4 regions of the Citrobacter freundii complex sp. 2025EL-00176 genome follow, and region 2 is predicted to be linked to each of the others. Evidence: predicted binding sites of a transcription regulator. Region 2 holds the regulator's gene; each other region holds the start of a gene.
What was found. Region 2 encodes Fur, which represses iron uptake genes when iron is present. Its sites were predicted from a motif close to ATAATAATGAGAACNACTATCAA; they were not measured.

Region 1: the regulator Fur is predicted to act here: its motif matches at 3,627-3,649, upstream of feoA (ferrous iron transporter A).
Region 3: the regulator Fur is predicted to act here: its motif matches at 4,604-4,626, upstream of fepB (Fe2+-enterobactin ABC transporter substrate-binding protein).
Region 4: the regulator Fur is predicted to act here: its motif matches at 1,341-1,363, upstream of sodA (superoxide dismutase [Mn]).

What each region holds. Positions count from the first base shown of each region.
Region 1 is NZ_JBRYHT010000008.1:110,045-115,810, forward strand. It holds gene ompR (osmolarity response regulator transcription factor OmpR) at 1-253, opposite strand, end outside; gene greB (transcription elongation factor GreB) at 479-952, shown strand; gene ACVXHP_RS16315 (Tex family protein) at 1,051-3,384, shown strand; gene feoA (ferrous iron transporter A) at 3,760-3,987, shown strand; gene feoB (Fe(2+) transporter permease subunit FeoB) at 4,006-5,766, shown strand, end outside.
Region 2 is NZ_JBRYHT010000001.1:16,868-22,633, reverse strand. It holds gene pgm (phosphoglucomutase (alpha-D-glucose-1,6-bisphosphate-dependent)) at 1-1,142, opposite strand, end outside; gene seqA (replication initiation negative regulator SeqA) at 1,167-1,709, opposite strand; gene ybfF (esterase) at 1,903-2,676, shown strand; gene ybfE (LexA regulated protein) at 2,805-3,092, shown strand; gene fldA (flavodoxin FldA) at 3,248-3,778, shown strand; gene ACVXHP_RS00105 (ryhB-regulated fur leader peptide) at 3,989-4,075, shown strand; gene fur (ferric iron uptake transcriptional regulator) at 4,068-4,514, shown strand; gene tcuR (tricarballylate utilization LysR family transcriptional regulator TcuR) at 4,643-5,569, shown strand; gene tcuA (FAD-dependent tricarballylate dehydrogenase TcuA) at 5,667-5,766, shown strand, end outside.
Region 3 is NZ_JBRYHT010000010.1:124,024-129,789, reverse strand. It holds gene entA (2,3-dihydro-2,3-dihydroxybenzoate dehydrogenase EntA) at 1-649, opposite strand, end outside; gene ACVXHP_RS18220 (isochorismatase) at 649-1,506, opposite strand; gene entE ((2,3-dihydroxybenzoyl)adenylate synthase EntE) at 1,520-3,130, opposite strand; gene entC (isochorismate synthase EntC) at 3,287-4,462, opposite strand; gene fepB (Fe2+-enterobactin ABC transporter substrate-binding protein) at 4,650-5,606, shown strand; gene entS (enterobactin transporter EntS) at 5,668-5,766, opposite strand, start outside.
Region 4 is NZ_JBRYHT010000019.1:55,655-61,420, forward strand. It holds gene rhaR (HTH-type transcriptional activator RhaR) at 1-115, shown strand, start outside; gene rhaT (L-rhamnose/proton symporter RhaT) at 112-1,146, opposite strand; gene sodA (superoxide dismutase [Mn]) at 1,435-2,055, shown strand; gene kdgT (2-keto-3-deoxygluconate transporter) at 2,292-3,275, shown strand; gene ACVXHP_RS22765 (dihydrodipicolinate synthase family protein) at 3,317-4,213, opposite strand; gene yiiM (6-hydroxyaminopurine reductase) at 4,367-5,041, shown strand; gene ACVXHP_RS22775 (GntR family transcriptional regulator) at 5,259-5,766, shown strand, end outside.

The sequences.
Region 1 (5,766 bases), on a different contig from region 2:
TCGCGGTCACCATAATGATCGGCATCGGGTTGCTTTGGCTGCGCAGGCGACGGCAAATAGACAGGCCGTCTTCACCCGGCAGCATTAAATCCAGCACCATCAGGTGGAAGGACTCACGGGTCAGCAGACGATCCATCTGCTCAGCGTTTGCGACGCTTCGAACCTGGAAGCCCTGCTCGGTCAGATAACGTTCCAGAAGCGCACGCAAGCGCATGTCGTCATCGACCACCAGAATCTTATAGTTCTCTTGCATTGTTATTACTCCCAAAGGTTCGCAACAATTAAGTGTATATTCTTAAGAAAGCTCACGTGAGTCACCAGCGAATTCTGGTATGAATTCCAGGCTAAATTGTTACAAAGCATATTAAACAGCAGCTTAAGTATACAATGTTTCTCGCAATACATTATTTATTCTGTTGATATGCTCACGTAATACTAATTGTGCGCATCATCACAGAGTCGAAGGTAAAACAATAAGATGAAAACGCCCCTGATAACCCGTGAAGGGTATGAAAAACTCAAACAAGAGCTGAATTATCTCTGGCGTGAAGAGCGCCCGGAAGTCACCAAAAAGGTCACCTGGGCCGCAAGTCTGGGCGACCGCAGCGAAAATGCCGACTACCAGTATAATAAAAAGCGCCTGCGCGAGATCGACCGCCGCGTTCGTTATTTGACCAAGTGCATGGAAAATCTGAAAATCGTCGATTACTCCCCGCAACAGGAAGGCAAAGTCTTCTTCGGCGCATGGGTCGAGATTGAAAATGACGATGGCGACATCCGCAAATTCCGCATTGTCGGCTACGATGAGATCTTCGGTCGTAAAGATTACATCTCTATCGATTCGCCAATGGCGCGGGCGCTGCTGAAAAAAGAGGTCGGCGATCTCGCGGTAGTAAACACCCCTGGCGGCGAAGCCAGTTGGTACGTAAACGAGATCGAATACGTGAAGTGAGACCGGAACAATCCGAAGCCCCCGTAGATGACTGGCATTTTTGCCAGTCAATCCGTATAACTATCCCCTGATTTTTTATCCTATAGACGAAGCTATCCATGATGAATGATTCTTTCTGCCGCATTATCGCAGGTGAAATTCAGGCTCGTGCTGAACAGGTAGAAGCTGCCGTTCGCCTGCTTGATGAAGGGAACACCGTGCCGTTTATCGCACGTTATCGTAAGGAAATCACCGGCGGTCTGGACGATACGCAATTGCGTAATCTGGAGACCCGTCTGGGATATCTGCGTGAACTGGAAGACCGCCGTCAGGCGATCCTGAAATCTATCGGCGAGCAAGGCAAACTGACCGACGATCTGGCGAATGCGATCAACGGTACGTTAAGTAAGACCGAACTCGAAGATCTCTATCTGCCGTACAAACCCAAGCGCCGCACCCGTGGGCAAATAGCCATTGAAGCTGGGCTGGAGCCACTGGCTGACCTGCTGTGGAACGAACCGTCCCACGACCCGGAAACGGAAGCCGCAAAATACCTCAACGCTGAAAACGGCGTGGCGGACACCAAAGCCGCTCTCGATGGCGCGCGCTACATTCTGATGGAGCGTTTCGCCGAAGACGCCGCGCTGCTGGCAAAAGTTCGTGACTACCTGTGGAAAAACGCGCATTTGGTTTCTACCGTGGTCAACGGTAAAGAAGAGGAAGGGGCTAAGTTCCGTGACTACTTCGACCACCACGAACCGATTTCTACCGTGCCTTCCCACCGCGCGCTGGCCATGTTCCGTGGTCGCAACGAAGGCGTGTTGCAGCTTTCCCTGAATGCCGATCCGCAATTCGATGAGCCGCCAAAAGAGAGCCACGGCGAGCAGATTATCCAGGATCATCTGGGACTGCGCCTGAATAACGCACCAGCCGACAGCTGGCGTAAAGGCGTGGTGAGCTGGACGTGGCGCATCAAAGTGCTGATGCACCTTGAAACCGAGCTGATGGGTACCGTGCGTGAACGTGCGGAAGATGAAGCGATTAACGTCTTTGCCCGTAACCTGCATGACCTGTTGATGGCCGCCCCAGCCGGACTGCGCGCCACAATGGGTCTCGATCCGGGTCTGCGTACCGGGGTAAAAGTAGCTGTGGTTGACGGTACCGGCAAACTGGTCGCTACCGATACCATTTATCCACATACCGGTCAGGCCGCCAAAGCCGCCGTCGCCGTTGCGGCATTGTGTGAAAAATACAATGTTGAGCTGGTGGCGATTGGTAACGGTACGGCGTCGCGCGAAACCGAGCGTTTCTTCCTCGACGTACAGAAACAGTTCCCGAAAGTTACCGCGCAGAAAGTGATCGTCAGCGAAGCCGGCGCGTCAGTGTACTCCGCTTCCGAGCTGGCGGCGCTGGAGTTCCCGGACCTCGATGTTTCGCTGCGTGGGGCGGTGTCTATCGCCCGTCGTCTGCAGGATCCGCTGGCTGAGCTGGTGAAAATCGATCCGAAATCTATCGGCGTGGGCCAGTATCAGCACGACGTAAGCCAGACGCAGTTGGCACGTAAGCTGGATGCGGTAGTGGAAGACTGCGTAAACGCCGTCGGCGTGGATCTAAACACCGCCTCCGTACCGCTGCTGACCCGCGTGGCTGGCCTGACGCGCATGATGGCGCAGAACATCGTGGCCTGGCGTGACGAGAACGGCCAGTTCCAGAACCGTCAGCAACTACTCAAAGTCAGCCGTCTGGGCCCTAAAGCCTTTGAACAGTGCGCGGGTTTCCTGCGTATCAACCACGGCGATAATCCGCTGGATGCCTCTACCGTTCACCCGGAAGCCTATCCAATTGTGGAACGCATTCTGGCCGCCACCGAGCAATCACTGCGCGATCTGATGGGCAACAGCAGCGAACTGCGCAATCTGAAAGCTGCTGATTTTACCGACGAGCGCTTCGGGGTACCGACCGTCACCGACATCATCAAAGAGTTGGAAAAACCGGGTCGCGACCCGCGTCCTGAATTCAAAACCGCACAGTTTGCTGATGGCGTAGAAACCATGAACGATCTGCAGCCGGGGATGATTCTGGAAGGGGCTGTCACCAACGTCACTAACTTCGGCGCATTTGTCGATATCGGCGTACACCAGGATGGTCTGGTGCATATCTCTTCACTGTCGAATAAGTTCGTCGAAGATCCCCACACCGTGGTGAAAGCGGGCGACATTGTGAAGGTGAAAGTGCTGGAAGTAGACCTGCAGCGTAAGCGTATTGCGTTGACTATGCGTCTGGATGAGCAGCCAGGTGAAACCAACGCGCGTCGCAGCGGCGGAAATAACGATCGCACTCAGGGCAATCGCCCGGCACCAAAAGCCGCGAAACCTCGTGGCCGTGACGCTCAGCCTGCGGGCAACAGCGCGATGATGGATGCGCTGGCAGCGGCAATGGGTAAAAAGCGCTAAGTTTGGATCATGTGCCGGATAGCGGTGTAAATACCGTATCCGGCATATTTACTATATTATTTTCTCTCTTCCACATTATATTTATCACTTCATTAACAGATGAAACCTTAATTAAACATTAAAGATTTCAATAATTGCTACCGCGAATCATTCGTCACCAACCAGAATAAATGTTGAGAAATATCAAAATTGGCTCAAATTATTATCTAATTGTACATTCCGTCACATTTATTCTATTGATGATAGAAACCATTCTCATTATCATTGTTTTGTTGATTATTTACTCTTTCCTTACGTTGGCTAATCATCTGGTCTCATGCCGCCCTGCCGCCCCATGAGGTAATCATCCAGTTAGCGAGATATAAGTAGGTCCCTATGCAATTCACTCCTGACAGTGCGTGGAAAATTACCGGTTTTGCTCGTGAAATCAGCCCGGCTTATCGTCAGAAACTGTTGTCACTTGGCATGCTGCCCGGCTCATCCTTCAACGTGGTTCGCGTCGCCCCGCTCGGCGATCCCATCCATATTGAAACGCGTCGCGTAAGTCTGGTATTGCGTAAAAAGGATTTGGCGTTATTAGAAGTGGAAGCGGTTTCCTGTTAATACAGTGAGTCTATAAAAATGAAAAAACTAACCATTGGTTTAATTGGTAATCCTAATTCCGGCAAGACAACCTTATTCAACCAGCTCACCGGCGCGCGTCAGCGTGTAGGCAACTGGGCTGGCGTTACCGTTGAACGTAAAGAAGGTCATTTCGCCACAACGGACCATCAGGTCACGCTGGTCGATTTACCCGGTACCTATTCACTGACGACAATCTCATCGCAGACCTCTCTCGATGAGCAAATCGCCTGTCATTACATTTTAAGCGGCGACGCGGATCTGTTGATCAACGTGGTCGATGCCTCAAACCTTGAGCGCAACCTCTACCTGACGTTGCAACTGCTTGAGCTGGGTATTCCCTGCATCGTTGCCCTGAACATGCTGGATATTGCTGAGAAACAGCAAATCCGTATCGATATCGACGCCCTCTCCGCCCGTCTTGGCTGCCCGGTGGTTCCGCTGGTCTCCACCCGCGCCCGCGGCATTGAAGCGCTGAAGCTGGCGATCGATCGCTACAAGGAAAACGACACCGTCGAACTGGTGCATTATGCCCAGCCGCTGCTGCAGGAAGCAGATTCCCTCGCTGACGCGATGGCCAAAGACATGCCGCTTAAACAGCGCCGCTGGCTGGGCCTGCAAATGCTGGAAGGCGATATCTACAGCCGTGCCTACGCCGGTGACGCCGCGCAAAACCTCGATGCCGCTATTGCGCGCCTGAGCGAAACAATGGACGATCCGGCGCTGCATATCGCCGATGCGCGTTACCAATGCATCGCCGCAATCTGCGATACCGTCAGTAATACCCTGACGGCAGAACCAAGCCGTTTCACCACCGCGGTGGATAAAATTGTCCTCAACCGCTTCCTCGGGCTGCCGATTTTCCTGTTCGTGATGTACCTGATGTTCCTGCTCGCCATTAACATTGGCGGCGCGCTGCAGCCGTTATTCGATGTGGGTTCCGTGGCGCTCTTTATTCATGGTATTCAATGGATTGGCTATACGCTGCACTTCCCGGATTGGCTGACCATCTTCCTGGCGCAAGGACTTGGCGGCGGGATCAACACCGTGCTGCCGTTGGTGCCGCAAATCGGCATGATGTACCTGTTCCTCTCCTTCCTTGAAGACTCCGGTTACATGGCGCGCGCTGCGTTTGTAATGGACCGTCTGATGCAGGCGCTGGGACTGCCGGGTAAATCGTTTGTCCCGCTGATCGTCGGCTTTGGCTGCAACGTACCGTCGGTGATGGGCGCCCGTACGCTGGATGCCCCACGTGAACGTCTGATGACCATCATGATGGCACCGTTTATGTCCTGCGGCGCACGCCTGGCGATTTTCGCCGTCTTTGCCGCGGCTTTCTTTGGTCAGAACGGTGCGCTAGCGGTCTTCTCGTTGTACGTACTGGGTATCATCATGGCGGTGCTGACCGGTCTGATGCTCAAACACACCATCATGCGTGGCGAAGCAACGCCGTTCGTGATGGAGCTGCCAGTGTACCATGTGCCGCACATCAAGAGCCTGATTATTCAGACCTGGCAACGTCTGAAAGGCTTCGTGCTGCGTGCCGGTAAAGTCATTATCATCGTCAGTATTTTCCTCAGCGCGTTTAACAGCTTCTCGCTGAGCGGGAAAATCGTCGATAACATCAACGACTCTGCTCTGGCTTCCGTCAGCCGCGTCATCACCCCCGTCTTCAAGCCGATCGGCGTTCACGAAGATAACTGGCAGGCAACCGTAGGTCTGTTCACCGGTGCGATGGCAAAAGAGGTGGTTGTCGGTACG
Region 2 (5,766 bases):
AACAGACCATCAACAAACCATTTAAAACCGACCGGCACTTCCACCAGCTTACGGCCCAGATCGTTCACCACGCGGTCAATCATTGCCGAGGAAACCAGCGTCTTACCGACGGCAACATCTTTGCCCCACTGCGGACGATGCTGGAACAGGTAGTTGATCGCCACCGCCAGGTAGTGGTTCGGGTTCATCAACCCGGCCGGAGTCACAATACCGTGACGGTCGTAATCCGGATCGTTGGCAAAGGCCAGATCAAACTTGTCACGCAGCGCCAGCAGACCCGCCATCGCGCACTCGGAGGAGCAGTCCATACGGATTGCGCCGTCTTTATCGAGATGCATAAAGCGGAAAGTCTGATCAACGTGGTCGTTAACGATAGTCAGGTTCAGGTTGTAGTGTTTGGCAATACGCTTCCAGTATTCGATACCGGAACCACCCAACGGATCGACACCCAGCGTCAGACCCGCTTTCTGGATCGCCGCCATGTCGACGATATCCGCCAGTCCTTCAACAAACGGCTGAACCAGGTCCTGCTCTTTCACATGACCCGATGCCAGCGCGGCATCCAGCGACATACGCTTCACGCCTTGCAGACCGTCAGCCAGCAGCGCGTTAGCTCTGTCCTCCACCACTTTGGTGACGTTGGTATCTGCCGGACCACCGTTTGGCGGGTTGTATTTAATGCCACCATCTTCCGGCGGGTTGTGGGACGGTGTGATCACAATACCGTCAGCCAGCGGGCCGCCTTTTTTGTTGTGGACCAGGATGGCATTCGACACGGCAGGAGTTGGCGTAAAGCCGTTGTTTTCCTGCACGATGACGTCAACGCCATTCGCCGCCAGCACTTCCAGCACAGAGATAAAAGCCGGTTCAGACAGCGCGTGGGTATCCTTACCCACATAGCACGGGCCAGTAATCCCGTTTTTCGCACGTTCTTCAGCAATCGCCTGGGCGATAGCCAGAATATGCGGCTCGTTAAAACTATGACGACCTGCACTGCCGCGATGCCCGGACGTACCGAACTTGACGGCGTGCTCAGCGTTCCCTGCCGTTGGTTTCAGTACATAGTACTGTGCCGTCAGTTGGGCGACGTTAATCAAATCACTCTGTTGCGCAGGTTGACCTGCACGGTTGTGGATTGCCATTGCCTGGTCCTTCTAATGCAAGGATTAAATTGTTCCGCAAACCTTTTCAATCAATTCCGCAGGGAATTGCATTGACTGCATGATGTGCTCCACCATGCTGCATTTACGGCCGGTATTGGTATTGGTGATCACCCAGTACGGCGTGCCTGGCACGTGTTTCGGTTTGGTTTGATTACCATTTTTCAGCAGCGTCTGTTCATCGGCTGCAAAATAAACGCGCGTACGGCCATGCAACGAATCCGTAGCTTCGGCGAACGCGTTTTGATCCAGAGAATAGAGTGTAGACAGCACCAGCATAAAGCGATTTACTGCTTTCTTCTGTTCCGCATATTCATCGGACAACAGCAGTTCACGCATCGCGCGCACTTTATCTTTTACGGGGTTAACCGGCTTGGCTTCCACGACAGGTTGCACAGCGCGGACTTCTTTTACTACCGGAGTGACAGGCTGTGATGCGGCGGAAAATTTCAACATACGCCGTAAAATGTCGGATGCGCTCTCGCCGATATGCTTGGTGTGGCTGGCAATATAGCTATAGAGTTCATCATCAACTTCAATCGTTTTCATCTTAATCCAGTGCAGTGTTTAGCTGAATACAAGTTGTTGGGTTAACACACGTAGTGTAAAGGCAAATCCCAACAGCGGATAGCGTCAAGCCTGGTGGCTGATAAAACTCGGAGTAACCGTAGTTGTTGCAGCCATGTGGCAGAATGGTCAACATGATACCCTAACCCGTGAGTGTGAAAAAAAGAACTTTGCCATGAAATTGAATATCCGAGCGCAATCTGCGCAAAACCTGCACAATAATTCTCCCATCGTCCTGGTTCACGGTCTGTTTGGCAGTCTGGATAACCTGGGGATCCTGGCACGCGATCTGGTGGTCGATCACGATATCATCCAGGTTGATATGCGAAATCATGGCCTCTCGCCCCGATCGCCTGAGATGAATTATGCGGCCATGGCGCAAGACCTGGTGGATACGCTGGACGATCAACAGATCGATAAAGCGATCTTTATTGGTCACTCGATGGGGGGAAAAGCCGTCATGGCGTTAACCGCGTTGGCCCCCGATCGTATCGAGCGGCTGGTGGCTATTGATATTGCGCCGGTTGACTATCATGTGCGCCGTCACGATGAAATTTTTGCGGCAATCAATGCCGTAACCGATGCACAAGCGTCCTCGCGCCAGCAGGCGGCAAGCGTCATGCGCCAGCATCTGCAAGAGGAAGGTGTCATCCAGTTTCTGCTGAAATCCTTTGTTGACGGCGAGTGGCGCTTTAACGTTCCCGTATTGTGGGATCAATATCCCCATATCGTTGGTTGGGAAACCGTCCCGGCGTGGGAGCACCCGGCATTGTTTATCCCAGGCGGTAACTCCCCTTATGTCACCGAAGCGTATCGCGAGCAGTTGCTGGCACAATTCCCGCAGGCTCGGGCGCACGTTATTGCAGGCGCGGGGCACTGGGTACATGCGGAAAAACCTGAAGCAGTGCTGCGGGCCATCCGTCGTTATCTGCACGAGCAGGCTAACTGATTAAAAACTCAGCGTCCGTGCGCGATTACGCGCGTGGGCGTTGGCGTGCCTCCCCTGCTGATGTATTATGGCGCGCTATCCATCCGGGCAGACGCCTGGCTGATTGTTTCCCCGAAGTCACCAAGATCATGGCCAAAGAACAAACGGACCGTACGACATTAGATCTGTTCGCGCAGGAGCGTCGCCCGGGACGACCCAAAACTAATCCGCTCTCGCGTGATGAACAGTTACGTATAAATAAACGTAATCAGCTTAAACGTGACAAAGTTCGCGGGCTTAAGCGTGTCGAACTGAAACTGAACGCTGATGCCGTTGACGCGTTAAACGAGCTGGCCGAGGCGCGCAACATGAGTCGCAGTGAACTCATCGAAGAGATGCTGATGACCCAACTCACCACATTGCGCGGTCAGGCATAGTCTGAATTTCTGCTCTAAATCATAAATCGTGTAGCACAGAGTGCAGTCCCGCGTGTTTGCTGTTTCCGCATGCCTGACTGTTCTGCTATGATTGCCCTTATCCGTGGGCAATGCGCCACCACCATTTCAATAAGTTTCAAGAGGTTATTTTACTCATGGCAATCACTGGCATCTTTTTCGGCAGCGACACCGGTAATACCGAAAACATCGCAAAAATGATTCAAAAACAGCTTGGTAAAGACGTTGCCGATGTTCATGACATTGCAAAAAGCAGCAAAGAAGACCTGGAAGGGTATGACATTCTGCTGCTCGGGATTCCAACCTGGTACTACGGTGAAGCGCAGTGTGACTGGGACGATTTCTTCCCTACCCTCGAAGACATTGATTTTAACGGCAAACTGGTTGCATTGTTCGGCTGCGGCGACCAGGAAGATTACGCAGAATATTTCTGCGATGCGTTAGGCACCATTCGCGACATCATTGAGCCACGCGGCGCCACCATCGTCGGTCACTGGCCAACGGCGGGTTATCACTTTGAAGCGTCCAAAGGACTGGCTGACGACGACCACTTTGTCGGTCTGGCTATCGATGAAGATCGCCAGCCGGAGTTGACCGCAGAACGCGTAGAAAAATGGGTTAAGCAGATCTCTGAAGAACTGCACCTCGACGAAATCATCAATGCCTGATTTCGCGCGGCGTAGATCGTCATCTACGCCGCATCAATAGATAAAACCAATCAAAATAATTGCTACAAATTTGTAACTTTTCCGTGTGACCCTGTACAATGGCTGGATGCCAATCGGGTGTTGCGCAGTGTGTTTGTCGGCGATACCACGTTTTGATTAACAATATATGCCAGAGACTTGCAGTTTTCATTTAACCATGGCAGTTCTATAATGATATGCAATTTCTCAAGTGCAATTTCTGTCACTTCTGTTAATGAAGTGAATCGTTTAGCTACAGGACAGATTCCGCATGACTGACAATAATACCGCATTAAAGAAGGCTGGCCTGAAAGTAACGCTTCCTCGTTTAAAAATTCTGGAAGTTCTTCAGGAACCGGATAACCATCACGTCAGTGCGGAAGACTTATACAAACGCCTGATCGATATGGGTGAAGAAATTGGTCTGGCGACCGTGTATCGTGTGCTGAACCAGTTTGATGATGCCGGTATCGTGACCCGCCATAATTTTGAAGGTGGTAAATCCGTCTTCGAACTAACTCAACAGCATCACCACGATCACCTCATTTGCCTCGACTGCGGCAAAGTGGTCGAGTTCAGCGATGAATCCATTGAAGCGCGTCAGCGTGAGATTGCGGCTAAACATGGTATTCGCTTAACCAACCATAGCCTCTATCTTTACGGCCACTGCGCCGAAGGCGATTGCCGCGAAGATGAGCATGCGCACGACGGCAAATAATGTGACGCTTTCTGAAAAGCCAACCTTCCGGTTGGCTTTTTTTATGCGCTGAATTTGACCAGCCCCCTCTTCCTTCTGCATCAATGTTGCTTTAATGTAAAAATCAATTGCCCTTCCGGAGAGTTGAAATGGAACTTCGCCAGCTACGCTATTTTGTGCGTATTGTAGAAACCGGCAGCATGGGTAGCGCGGCGCTCGATCTCAATATCGGCGTTTCGGCGCTCAGTCAGCAAATGACGCGTCTGGAAAATGAACTTGCTATTCGCCTGCTACAACGCACCTCGCGCGGTGTGACGCCCACCAGCGCCGGACTGGCTTTTTACTCCCAGGCGCAGCTGGCGCTCCGGCATGCAGACGATGCAATCCTCGCCGCCCGCGAGGCCCGACTTTCCGGACACGTCAGCGTCGGTATGGCCCCCAGTACCGCTTCCGTTCTCGGCATGCCTTTTATTCACGCCATGCGGGAAAGCTATGCTGATGTTCGCCTGCATGTCGTGGAAAGTCTCTCTGGCAACCTGGAACGAATGATTAATACCCGCCAGATTGATCTGGCTGTCGTGTTTCAAAAAGAAAAGATCCTGCGCTGGAGCGCCAGACCGATTCTTGAAGAGCGACTGTTTTTGATTGGGACCCATGCCCTACTGGCTGATATTGTCGATGACAATATTGCTCCTGCCCAACTGGCAAATATTCCATTGATCATGCCAAGCCCGGGCCACGGTCTGCGCGGCAGGCTGGATGCCATCAGCCAGGAACACACACTGAACATTGAGATCGCTACCGAAATTGATGGTCTGGCGTTACTGATGCGCGCCGTGCGCAGTGGCATTGGCGCCACTCTTCAGCCTGGCGCGGCAATCTCGCATCTCGATAAAGAAACCCTAAGAGTGATCGGCGTCCATAATCCGATACTTAGCCGCCCTAACTTTCTGGTCAGCCTCTCTGACGATGAACTTACCCCGGCAGGCCTCGCCGCCCGTGTGGTGCTGACGAAAGTTATGCATCAGTTGGTGGAAGCCGGAAGCTGGCCTGGCGCTACACTTTACAATAACTAAAGCACTGTTTAGCGTCACGTCATAGCGCCCACACAGCCTGTGCGTATACATTTCAATTACAAATTTAACAATTAGTTAAATGGTAATGGAGTATACGATGGTTGATGTTCTGGTGATTGGCGGTGGCAATGCCGCCTTATGTGCAGCCTTGACCGCCCGGGAGCAAGGAGCTTCGGTACTCCTGCTCGAAGCGGCGC
Region 3 (5,766 bases), on a different contig from region 2:
GGGCGATTTTCCCCAACGGGATACCGAGCTTAAACTGCTCGCCAAACCCGCGAATACGCTGCTGTTCCGCGTCATCACTAACCCATAACGTGCGCTGCATGTCAGTATCGGTCGAGCCTGGGGAAACCACATTACAGCGCACACCGCTGCCCGCAAGTTCCAGTCCGACGGTAAGCGCCAGGCTTTTTAGCGCGGCTTTTGACGCCCCATAAGCACTCATGCCAATACGCGGCGTGTGCGCCGCATCCGACGCGACCGTCACGATCGCCCCGCCCTGCTGGCGACGAAACTGCGCCATCGTCTGCTGAAACAGATTGAACGCGCCGCCAACGTTAACGGCAAACGTCTGCTGCCACTCTTCAACGCTCAGTGTGTCGGTGGCTCCCATGCGCAGAATACCGGCGGCATTGACCAACACATCCAGCCGCTCGCACGCTTTAAGGACGCGCTGGCACACCTCCGCCACCTGCCCGGCATCGGCCACATCCAGCACTTCGGTCGCAAACGGGTAGTTATCCTGAGGAAATTCGCGATCGAAACCCGTCACCTGCGCCCCTGCTTTCACAAATGCCAGTGCCGTAGTATAACCAATGCCTTTTCCCGCGCCGGTTACCCAGACGGTTTTCCCGGCAAAATCAAATCCGGCCATCAGTTCACCTCGCGGGAGAGCAGCGTCCACCAGGCGTCTATGGTCGGATTTTTCGCCAGCATCACGAAATCAATATCGCCATGAACTTTACGCCAGCGAGCCGCCAGCGCCATCATGCGCACGGAATCCAGCCCGTAGTCGATCAGGTTTTCGTCATCCATTGGCTCCTCGGACTCATCCAACAGCGGCAGAATAACGCTGCGCAGCGCCTCTTTACTCGCCGGGACCGGCGTCGGCAAAAGTTCCTGGGTCATCACCACCCGACCGGAGCGTCCCGCCACGTATTTCAGCGACATCAGGTGTTCATCGCGACTAAAATCCGCCAGCGCATCAGCGACCATAAACGGCTTGATATCGCGCATAAAAGCGTCAGTCGCTGTGGTCATACAGCCAATATGGGCATACACACCTGTAATAATCAGTTGGTTACGTCCAGTGTCTTTGAGCATCTGCTCCAGCGGAGAGCGATGAAAAGCGCTGTAACGCCATTTCACCAGGATGGTATCCGCTTCATCGGGAGCCAGCGCATCAACGATTTTTTGCTGTTCCGGGGAACGCGTCAGGCCCGGTCCCCACATATCATTGAGCAGGGCGCGGTCTTCATCACTCTGTTCTTTCGGCTGAGCGGTGTAATACACCGGAATGTTATGCTCTTTGCAGTACTGACGCAGTGCGGCAATGTTGGCCACCACTTGCTCCATCATCGGGCAGTTATCACCCCAAAAGCCGATAAAATAGTCCTGCATGTCGTGGATCAGCAGCGCGGCGCGCTCAGGTTCAAACGCCCAGTCAACTTTATTGGCTGGAACATCAAGCGCCGTAGGCAGTGCATAAGCCTGCAGTTTAGGAATTGCCATCTCTTTTTCTCCTTCAGGCCAGTGAACGTGACGCCAGCCACTGACGTAATTGTTTTTTATCCACTTTACCGACCGGGGTCAGCGGGAGTGACTCAACGCACTCCACACGGTCAGGTAATTTGAATTCCGCCACGCCCTGGTCGCGCAGGAAACGGCGCACCTGTACCGCGCGCAGCGGCTCTTTCACCACCAGCCAGGCACAGCTTTTCTCGCCCATCAGTTCGTCATCCATACTGACCAGGGCCGCATGGATCACCAATGGGTGGCGTAACAGCAGATTTTCAATTTCCTCTGCTGCGATCTTCTCGCCACCACGGTTGATCTGATCCTTCTCACGCCCTTGTACGGTGATGTAGCCATCCTGATCGATGGCGATCAGATCGCCGGAGCAGTAAAAACCGTTGGCGTCAAAGGCGCTGGCATTGTGCTCCGGGCTGTTGAAGTAACCGCGGAAGGTGTACGGACCGCGGGTCATCAGGCGTCCCGTTTCGCCCTGCGCCAGAGGATTACCATCTGCATCGGCGACCCAGACTTCATCATCCGGGCACATCGGTCGTCCCTGGGTATTGATGATGCGCTCAGGGCTGTCGTCCAGACGGGTGTAGTTCACAAGCCCTTCCGCCATGCCAAAAACCTGCTGCAACTGGCAACCAATCTCCACCGGAATACGCGCCGCAAGCGAGGCGGAAAGCCGTGCCCCACCAACCTGCAGCAACGTCAGCGAAGCCAATTGCGCATTGCTCCCCCACTCCGCAATCGCCTGTAGCCACAGGCTCACCGCCGGTGGCACCAGCGCCGTGACGTTAACCTGATGCTGTTCAATCAGCGGGAAACACAGGGTTGCGCTCGGGTCAGCCGCCAGTACCACGGTGCCGCCAGCCAGGAATACGCCAAGCGAACCAGGCGAACTCATGGCGTAGTTATGCGCCGCCGGGATCGCGCACAGATAGCGCGTTTCCCCGGTGAAGCGGCAGATCTCATTACTGCGACGCACGCTGTAGTAGTAATCGTTATGAGTACGAGGAATAAGCTTTGGCGTCCCGGTGGTACCGCCGGAAAGCTGGAAGTACGCCACCTCATCAGCAGGCGATGGCGTCGCGATAAAATCAGCCGCGGGCTGGTCTATCGCCGTTTGCAGGTTATGTTCGCCGTCATCATTGCGCAGTAGCACCACGCGCACTGAATTGTGCTCGGCCACAAAGGTATTAAGAAAATCGTCCCCGCTAAACAGCGCATGCTGGCGATCGGCGATCAGTAACGCCGGTTCGATCTGTTTGGCATAGGCATTGAGTTCGTTACGTTGGTGGCTAAACAGCGCCAGCACCGGAGCGACGCCCAGCTTAAGCAGCGCAAAAAAAGTGATATACAGCTCGGCCACGTTGCCCAACTGCACCAGCGCGGTTTCGCCTGGTTTGATTCCCTGACGACGCAGGCTGCAGGCGAGATTGTCAGTGGCCTGATTCAGCTGGCGATAGCTCAGATGGCGTTCGCCATCGATTACCGCCGTATGGTCGCTCTCGGCGTGACGGGTAAGAATGTCGGTCAGCGGCAAATCCTGCCAGTAGCCTTTTTCACGGTAACGGCGGGCAAACTCCTCCGGCCAACGGGTGAAAGGAATACTCATTATCACTCCTTAGAGCCTGTCAATAAGGCGTATATTGTTGCAGCCAGTTTGGACACGGACAGCGCGGAGCAACCGGAGCGTACTTGTAGTACGTGAGGATTGTGAGCACTGCCCAGGGTCAAACTGGCAAATAAAATAGCCTGATGGACCAGGCGCTTAATGCAGTCCAAAAACATTCAGCATGGTGGAAAGCTTGGCTCCCGTTTCACGCCATTCCGCAACCGGAGAAGACGCTGGCACAATACCGGCGCCAGCAAAGAAACGAACCTGATTACGCAGCAGCTTCGCGCAGCGGATCGTCACCACCCATTCGCCGTTACCTTCCGCATCACACCAGCCGACGATACCGCCGAACAATTCGCGATCGAACGGCTCCAGCTCGGCGATCAGCTTGCGCGCAACCTGATGCGGGAAACCGCTCAGCGCAGGCGTCGGATGCAACAGGCACGCCAGCGTCAGCGCGTTTTCCTCTGCGTTGGCTTTACCTTCAAACGGCGTGCCGAGGTGCCAGAGCGTAGGCGTAGTGACCAGTTGCGGAGAGGAAGGCAGTTGCAGTTCACTGCTGCGATCGCGCAACACGGCTTTCATCGCCTGCGTCACCAGTTCATGCTCATGACGATCCTTCTCAGACGCCAACAGGCGGATCCCCGCTTCTCTGTCCAGCACATCATCCGGCTGACGACGCGCCGAACCGGCCAAAGGCAGGGAGCTGAAATGGTCGCCTTCTTTGCGTAACAGCAGTTCCGGGCTGGCGCCAATCAATACGCCACCGTCTTCAATGGGGACATGGAAGTTGTAACTCGCCGGATTTTGCGCCACCAGGCGTTCAAGTAACGCCCCGCTGTCAATATTGGCATCGGTGGTGATATCGATCAGGCGTGACAACACCACTTTGTCGACTTCCGGGGTTGCCGTCAGCGCCGCCGCCCGGGCGACCATCTCTTCAAAAAAGTCCTGTTCCGGGATCGATTTACGTTCAACGACGTTTAACGACTGATGCGCGTTAAAGTAACGTGATGATTGCTGCTTAGTCGTTCGCGAGAAGGTCTGCCATGTTTGGGGAATAAACAGCGACGACGGCTGGCGGGTGTCGAAAGGAATTGCCCCGACCATGATGGGGTTAGCGATACCCTGCGATTTGGCATCAGCAAACAGTGCGTGCATTTTTTGTTGGAAAGGGCTGTCTGGCGAATCGCCATCAATTGCCGGTTCCGCATAGCGGGCGAAGCATCCTGACGTCGTAAAACTACGATACGGCGACATAAAGAAAAAACTGTCGGGAGCGAGCGTCGGCATAGTCTGCGTTTTTTCCTCGGCCAGTGACATATCCATATCATCCTCCAAAAATGATAAAGGCTCTAATAATGATTATCATTTATATTTTCGGTCGCTAACCTAAAAGCAAAGCGGCTGTATGTCAACTCTTGTGGCAGCACAATGTGCGACTTTGGCTTGCATCCTCGCTCGCTAACAATGAAAATGAGAAGCATTAACCATACTGATAACAGGAAGCTGATTCGTGAGTCTCCACTATTTTTGTCGCACCGTGCTTTTACTGACGGGTTTGTTTATTTCAGGAATTTCTTCAGGTCACGCCGCCGACTGGCCGCGTCAGATCACCGACAGCCGTGGCACGCATACGCTGGAGCATAAGCCGCAGCGCATTGTCTCCACCAGCGTGACCCTCACCGGCTCGCTGCTGGCAATTGATGCCCCGGTCATCGCCAGCGGTGCCACCACGCCAAACAACCGCATTGGCGATGCGCAAGGCTTTTTACGTCAATGGAGCGACGTGGCCAGGGAACGCAAACTCAGCCGTCTGTACATCGGTGAACCGAGCGCTGAAGCCGTAGCGGCACAAATGCCGGATCTGATTCTAATCAGCGCCACCGGCGGCGACTCCGCACTCGCGCTATACGATCAGCTGTCCACCATTGCGCCCACGCTTATCATCAACTACGACGACAAAAGCTGGCAGTCGCTGCTGACGCAACTGGGTGAAATTACCGGTCAGGAGCAACAGGCAGCAGCGCGTATTGCCGAATTTGATAAGCAACTGCAAGCGGTTAAGCAACGTATCACCCTGCCGCCACAGCCGGTCAGCGCGCTGGTCTATACCGCTGCGGCGCACAGTGCTAATCTTTGGACGCCTGAGTCGGCACAGGGCAAGCTGATGGAGCAGTTAGGTTTCACGCTGGCGCCGCTGCCTGCCGGTTTGCACACCAGCCAAAGCCAGGGGAAACGCCACGATATCATCCAGCTTGGCGGTGAAAATCTGGCGGCTGGCCTGAACGGCGAAGCGCTGTTCCTGTTTGCCGGCGACAGCAAAGATGCCAACGCCATTTATGCCAATCCGCTTCTGGCGCATCTGCCAGCCGTGCAAAATAAACGTGTATACGCCCTGGGCACGGAAACCTTCCGGCTCGACTACTACAGCGCGACGCTGCTAGTGCAACGTCTGTCGGCGCTCTTTTAAAAGCCCGCGCCGGATGCGGCTAACGCCCTATCCGGCCTGCAAACCGTAGAGCATAACGCCATCAGGCATTCACGGGCATTTGCCGGAATCGACGTAATTCCCCCAGCAACAGCAGCAGTAACAGACCAACAATCACCAGCCCAAATCCACTCACGCTTGC
Region 4 (5,766 bases), on a different contig from region 2:
TGAGATTTCCATGCGTTGTGGCTTTGAGGACAGTAACTACTTTTCGGTGGTGTTTATGCGGGAAACCGGGATGACGCCGAGCCAGTGGCGTCATCTCAGTACCCAGCATGACTAACTGGCCATGCCCAGACCAACAATATTTGCCGCGACAATAATTACCACGCAGCCGAGGCTCAGTACGCTGACCGGACGGCGACCCGCGTTTTTCCACTCTTTCAGTACCAGACCAACAATCCCGCCGCACAGGACATAGAAACTCATGTGCAGCATCCAGCTTACATAGTCATACTGTGCCGGGATTCGCGCGTGGCCCCAGGCGTAGAAGAAAAATTGCAGATACCACATCAAGCCACCGAGCGCGGAGAGCAGCACGTTGCTGATGATCAGCGGTTTAGCCAGCGAGAAGTCGGCTTTTATCGACAAGTTCTTCACTTTTGCCAGACGAATGAAGCAAAAACCCAGGTTGACTAGCGCACCGCCGCCCATGATAACCACATAGCTAGGCAGGGCGACATACAGCGGGTCTACACCCAACGCGGCGGCGGCATCGTGCATCGGTTTAGCGGCGTTCATCGCAAATGACATCCCCGCGGAGAAAATGCCGCACATGACCGCCAGAACTAACCCTTTTTTCAGGTTGAACTCTTCGGCTTTGATGCCCATTTTGCGTTCTTTTAATTGACCCGCACGGGTCACAATGCCCACGCCAATCAGTGCGACCAGCACGCCAAGCAGCGTCATGCGTCCGCCGGAGGTGTTGATCAACACATCAAAGTTGCCGTTAATAATCGGGGTCATCAACGTGCCGACAATCAGCGTAATACCTATCGCAATGCCGATACCCATCGACATACCGAGATAGCGCATGGTCAGGCCATAGTTAATGTTACCAATCCCCCACATCGCACCGAAAAGAAATACCGGGGCCAGTGTGGAAAGGCTGAAGGAGCTGAAATAGGCCCAGAAGTTGGGAAGTAACATCGCGCTGATGGTCCACGGAAGGATAAGCCAGGAGACGATCCCGCCCACCGACCACATCGTTTCCCATGACCAATGTTTGACCTGCTTGAACGGGGCATAGAAACAGGCTGCACTGGCTGCGCCTATCAAATGCCAAAAGATACCCATCGTAATCGCGTTACTCATGACTTAATCCTCGTTATTTTTTATCGTCGGTAATGACCCCTCCGACCTAACGAGTTTAAAAATTACGCAGGATGTTAACCTTTTAACGATTGCCGCCATTTTGCGCATGTTGGCAATCATCACGTTAAGTGGGTGATTCGGTTCACAACTTTTGCAATAGACGGCACGATTAAAACCTTGTAAAAAGTACGGCATTGATAATCATTTTCAATATCATTTAATTAACTATAATGACCCAACTGCTTACGCGGCGTTAACACTGGCCGCCCGACAATACTGGAGATGATTATGAGTTATACACTGCCATCCCTGCCGTACGCTTATGATGCCCTTGAACCGCACTTCGATAAGCAGACGATGGAAATTCACCATACCAAACACCACCAGACTTACGTAAACAACGCAAACGCTGCGCTGGAAAGCCTGCCTGAATTCGCCAGCCTGTCGGCTGAAGAGTTGATCACCAAACTGGATCAACTGCCAGCGGACAAAAAAACCGTACTGCGTAACAACGCGGGCGGTCACGCTAACCACAGCCTGTTCTGGAAAGGCCTGAAAACCGGCACTACGCTGCAGGGCGACCTGAAAGCGGCTATCGAACGTGATTTCGGCTCCGTTGACAACTTCAAAGCTGAATTTGAAAAAGCAGCGGCAACCCGTTTCGGTTCCGGCTGGGCGTGGCTGGTTCTGCAAGGTGACAAACTGGCCGTCGTTTCCACCGCTAACCAGGATTCCCCGCTGATGGGCGAAGCTATCTCTGGCGCTTCCGGCTTCCCGATCGTCGGTCTGGACGTGTGGGAACACGCTTACTACCTGAAATTCCAGAACCGCCGTCCGGACTACATTAAAGAGTTCTGGAACGTGGTGAACTGGGATGAAGCTGCTGCGCGTTTCGCCGCTAAAAAATAAGTTCTACGCTTAAATAACGCCCCTGCAAGCGCTGCTTGTGGGGGCTTTTTTGTGATCAAAATCAACATAGGAACATTGATCCATTTAAATTGAAACAATGTTTTATTGTGCGGGTGGGATCACTTTTATAATTCCTCTGAATGTCTATCTTCTGTTCATCAAGACGGGCGCATCTCAAAAGCAAGATGCAATCGCCCATAAAAATTGCCCCATTTTTATGTCTACAGGTGATGGAAATGCAGATCAAACGTACGATAGAGAGAATCCCTGGCGGGATGATGCTGGTGCCGCTTTTCCTCGGCGCGTTATGTCACACCTTTTCACCCGGCGCCGGGAAATATTTCGGCTCATTTACCAACGGTATGATCACCGGTACGGTGCCTATTTTGGCGGTCTGGTTCTTTTGTATGGGCGCGTCGATTAAGCTAAGCGCAACCGGCACCGTGCTGCGTAAATCAGGCACGTTAGTCATCACCAAAATTCTGGTGGCGTGGGTAGTGGCGGCAATTGCCTCACGCATCCTGCCGGAACATGGCGTGGAAGTCGGGTTCTTCGCCGGGTTGTCCACGTTGGCGCTGGTGGCCGCCATGGATATGACCAACGGTGGGCTATACGCCTCGATTATGCAGCAGTACGGCACCAAAGAAGAGGCCGGGGCATTTGTTCTGATGTCTCTGGAATCAGGCCCGCTGATGACCATGGTGATTCTGGGTACCGCCGGGATTGCTTCGTTTGAACCACACGTGTTTGTGGGGGCAGTATTGCCGTTCCTGATTGGCTTTGCGCTGGGTAATCTGGACCCTGAACTGCGGGAGTTCTTCAGTAAAGCGGTGCAGACGCTGATCCCGTTCTTCGCCTTCGCGCTGGGTAACACCATTGATTTAAGCGTGATTGCGCAAACCGGCGTGCTGGGGATTCTGCTAGGCGTGGCGGTGATTATCATCACCGGTATCCCATTGATTATCGCTGATAAACTGATTGGCGGCGGCGATGGTACGGCGGGGATTGCGGCCTCCAGCTCAGCAGGTGCGGCGGTTGCTACACCGGTACTGATTGCTGAAATGGTTCCGGCATTTAAACCGATGGCGCCAGCGGCAACCTCTCTGGTGGCGACCTCGGTGATTGTGACCTCCATTCTGGTGCCGATTATCACGTCCATCTGGTCGAAAAAGGCCAAAGCCAGGGCCACGGAAATTGATCTTCGCGGTACCGTGAAGTAAGCCTCTTTTGCCGGATGGTCTGCACCATCCGGCTTAACGCGTTAACCTTTGACGACGAACACCTCATCGATAGTCCGACATTCCCCCTCATTCAACTCTCCGCCAGCATTACGTGACACGCCGGTGCAGTAGCCAAACTTACGCGATACCACGGTTTTGATGGTGGTGACAAAATCTTCGCCAATGGCGTAAATGGACATATAGGTGCCAATCTGGTCCTGAATATCGCGAAGCGTCGCCAGGTCGCCCTGCTTAAACGCTTCCCGCGCGCTGACAAACAGTTCCGGCATGACGTTGTTCAACCCTGAAATAATCCCCGCCCCGCCTGCCAGCAGGTTAGGAATGTAGTATTCGTCATAACCGGACAGTACGGCAAAATCTTCCCGCACGGCGCGCGTTGTCTGAATCATACTGCGGGTATGTGACTGACAGTCGACAGTATCTTTAATGCCTGCGAAATTTGGGAACTCGGCAGCGAGGGTGGCAACCAGTTCCGGCGTTAAATCACAGCCGGTACGCGCCGGGAAATTATAGGCAAACCATTTCCCGCTGAGTTTCTGCCCCAACTGGCGGAAGTAGCTCAGCAGCTGTTTCGCCGTTTGTCCGTAGTAGTAAGGCGGCAGGATCATCACGGCATCATATCCTGCGCGATACGCTTCCTGCGCCATCAACAGAACATCATTCTGGCAGGTGGATGAGACGTTGGCGACCATCTTCAGCGAGCTCATGGCTCGGGCCTCACGGATCAGCAGCAGTCGTTCTTCGAGCGTAAAGGAAGCAAACTCCCCGATGCTGCCCATCAGCAAAATCACGTCGATTTTGGCCTCGGTAAGGCGTTTAAGATGCTGGCTCAGACCGTTGAGATCGATCTTGCCATCATTGTCCATTGGCGTAATGGCAGGGCACCAGACGCCAGCAAATTGCGATTGACCAGTCACGTAGTCGACTCCTTATTTGAAATGATGTTTCAAAACCAGCTTACATTGATAGCATGTGTCCCTAAGCTTCATGTGAACCGTGCTCTCATTTTGAGCGACTGGGATAAAATAAATATGGTGTAATGGGGAGAAATTTATCGGGAGAGGGAACAGATGCGATATCCGGTCGATGTTTTTACAGGCAAGATTCGGGACTATACGGGAAGCCGTCCCAGCGCGATTGCTAAAGTTCAGGTCGATGGTGAGCTGATGCTGACCGAACTGGGCCTGACGGGTGATGAACAGGCGGAAACGAAAATTCACGGTGGGCCGGATCGCGCGCTGTGCCACTATCCGCGTGAACACTATCAGCACTGGCGACAAGCGTTTCCGGAGCAGGCGGAGTTGTTTGTCGCGCCCGCTTTTGGCGAGAACCTCTCCACTGAGGGGTTGACGGAAGAGAATGTGTATATTGGCGACATTTTCCAGTGGGGAGACGCGCTGATTCAGGTCACACAGCCGCGCTCGCCGTGTTTTAAGCTGAATTTCCATTTTGGCATCAGCGATATGGCCAGTCAGATGCAGGATGCGGGCAAGACGGGCTGGCTGTGTAGCGTCATCGCTCCCGGTCAGGTGTCGGCGGACGCGCCGTTGATCCTGGCGTCACGCGTGAGCGACGTCAGCGTACGGGAGGCGATTGCCATTGCCTGGCATATGCCGTTTGATGACGCTCAGTATCACCGTTTACTGTCGGCTGCCGGCTTATCGAAAAGCTGGACCAGAACAATGCAGAAGCGTCGTTTAAGCGGCAAGATCGAAGATAATTCCCGCCGTTTGTGGGGGAAATAACCCTACCTTTAGCTTGCCATTAAATCAGGTGGCAACACCTGATTTATCTTCCTCGTGGATCATCTTCTCACGTACTAAAACCTGCCTGTCGCGCCATGTTTCCAGGCCATTCTTGATACCTGGCCCACAAAAAGAAACGCTGCGTTGAAAAAAAACTTGAGTATTTCGTGCACTCAAATATCTTAGCTTCAAATTGGTTTAAACCAGATTGAGCGAGATGAAAAAGAAAAACAATGTTGATGTGCTCAGAGAGCGCTTTGAAAGCTGGTTAAACGAAAATAATTTGCCAGCAGGTTCCAAATTGCCCTCGGAAAGGGAGTTATGTGAGTTGCTGGATGCGAAGCGCATGACCTTACGTCAGGTTCTGATTGAGCTGGAGATTGATGCGCGTATCTTCAGAAAGAACCGTAGTGGGTGGTTTATTTCATCGAAGCGATTTATTTATAACCCGAAATCACTTTCCAGCTTCAATGCCGAAGCCTGTGCCCAGGGGCGTAAACCTTTTTGGGATTATTTGACCAAAGAAACGATTGAGACGGTTCCGCACCATGTTGATGATGTGTTTCTCTCCTCCGGCGATCGCTATTTAGTTACCGGCTGGTGTGGCCTTGATTCACATAAAGTGTTTTACCATGAGTCCTATATTGATGCCGATGTTGCGCCAGGATTCATAAACAAACTTGGCAATCAGTCTTTTGCCAGCGTCTGGGAGGATGCGTTCGGTC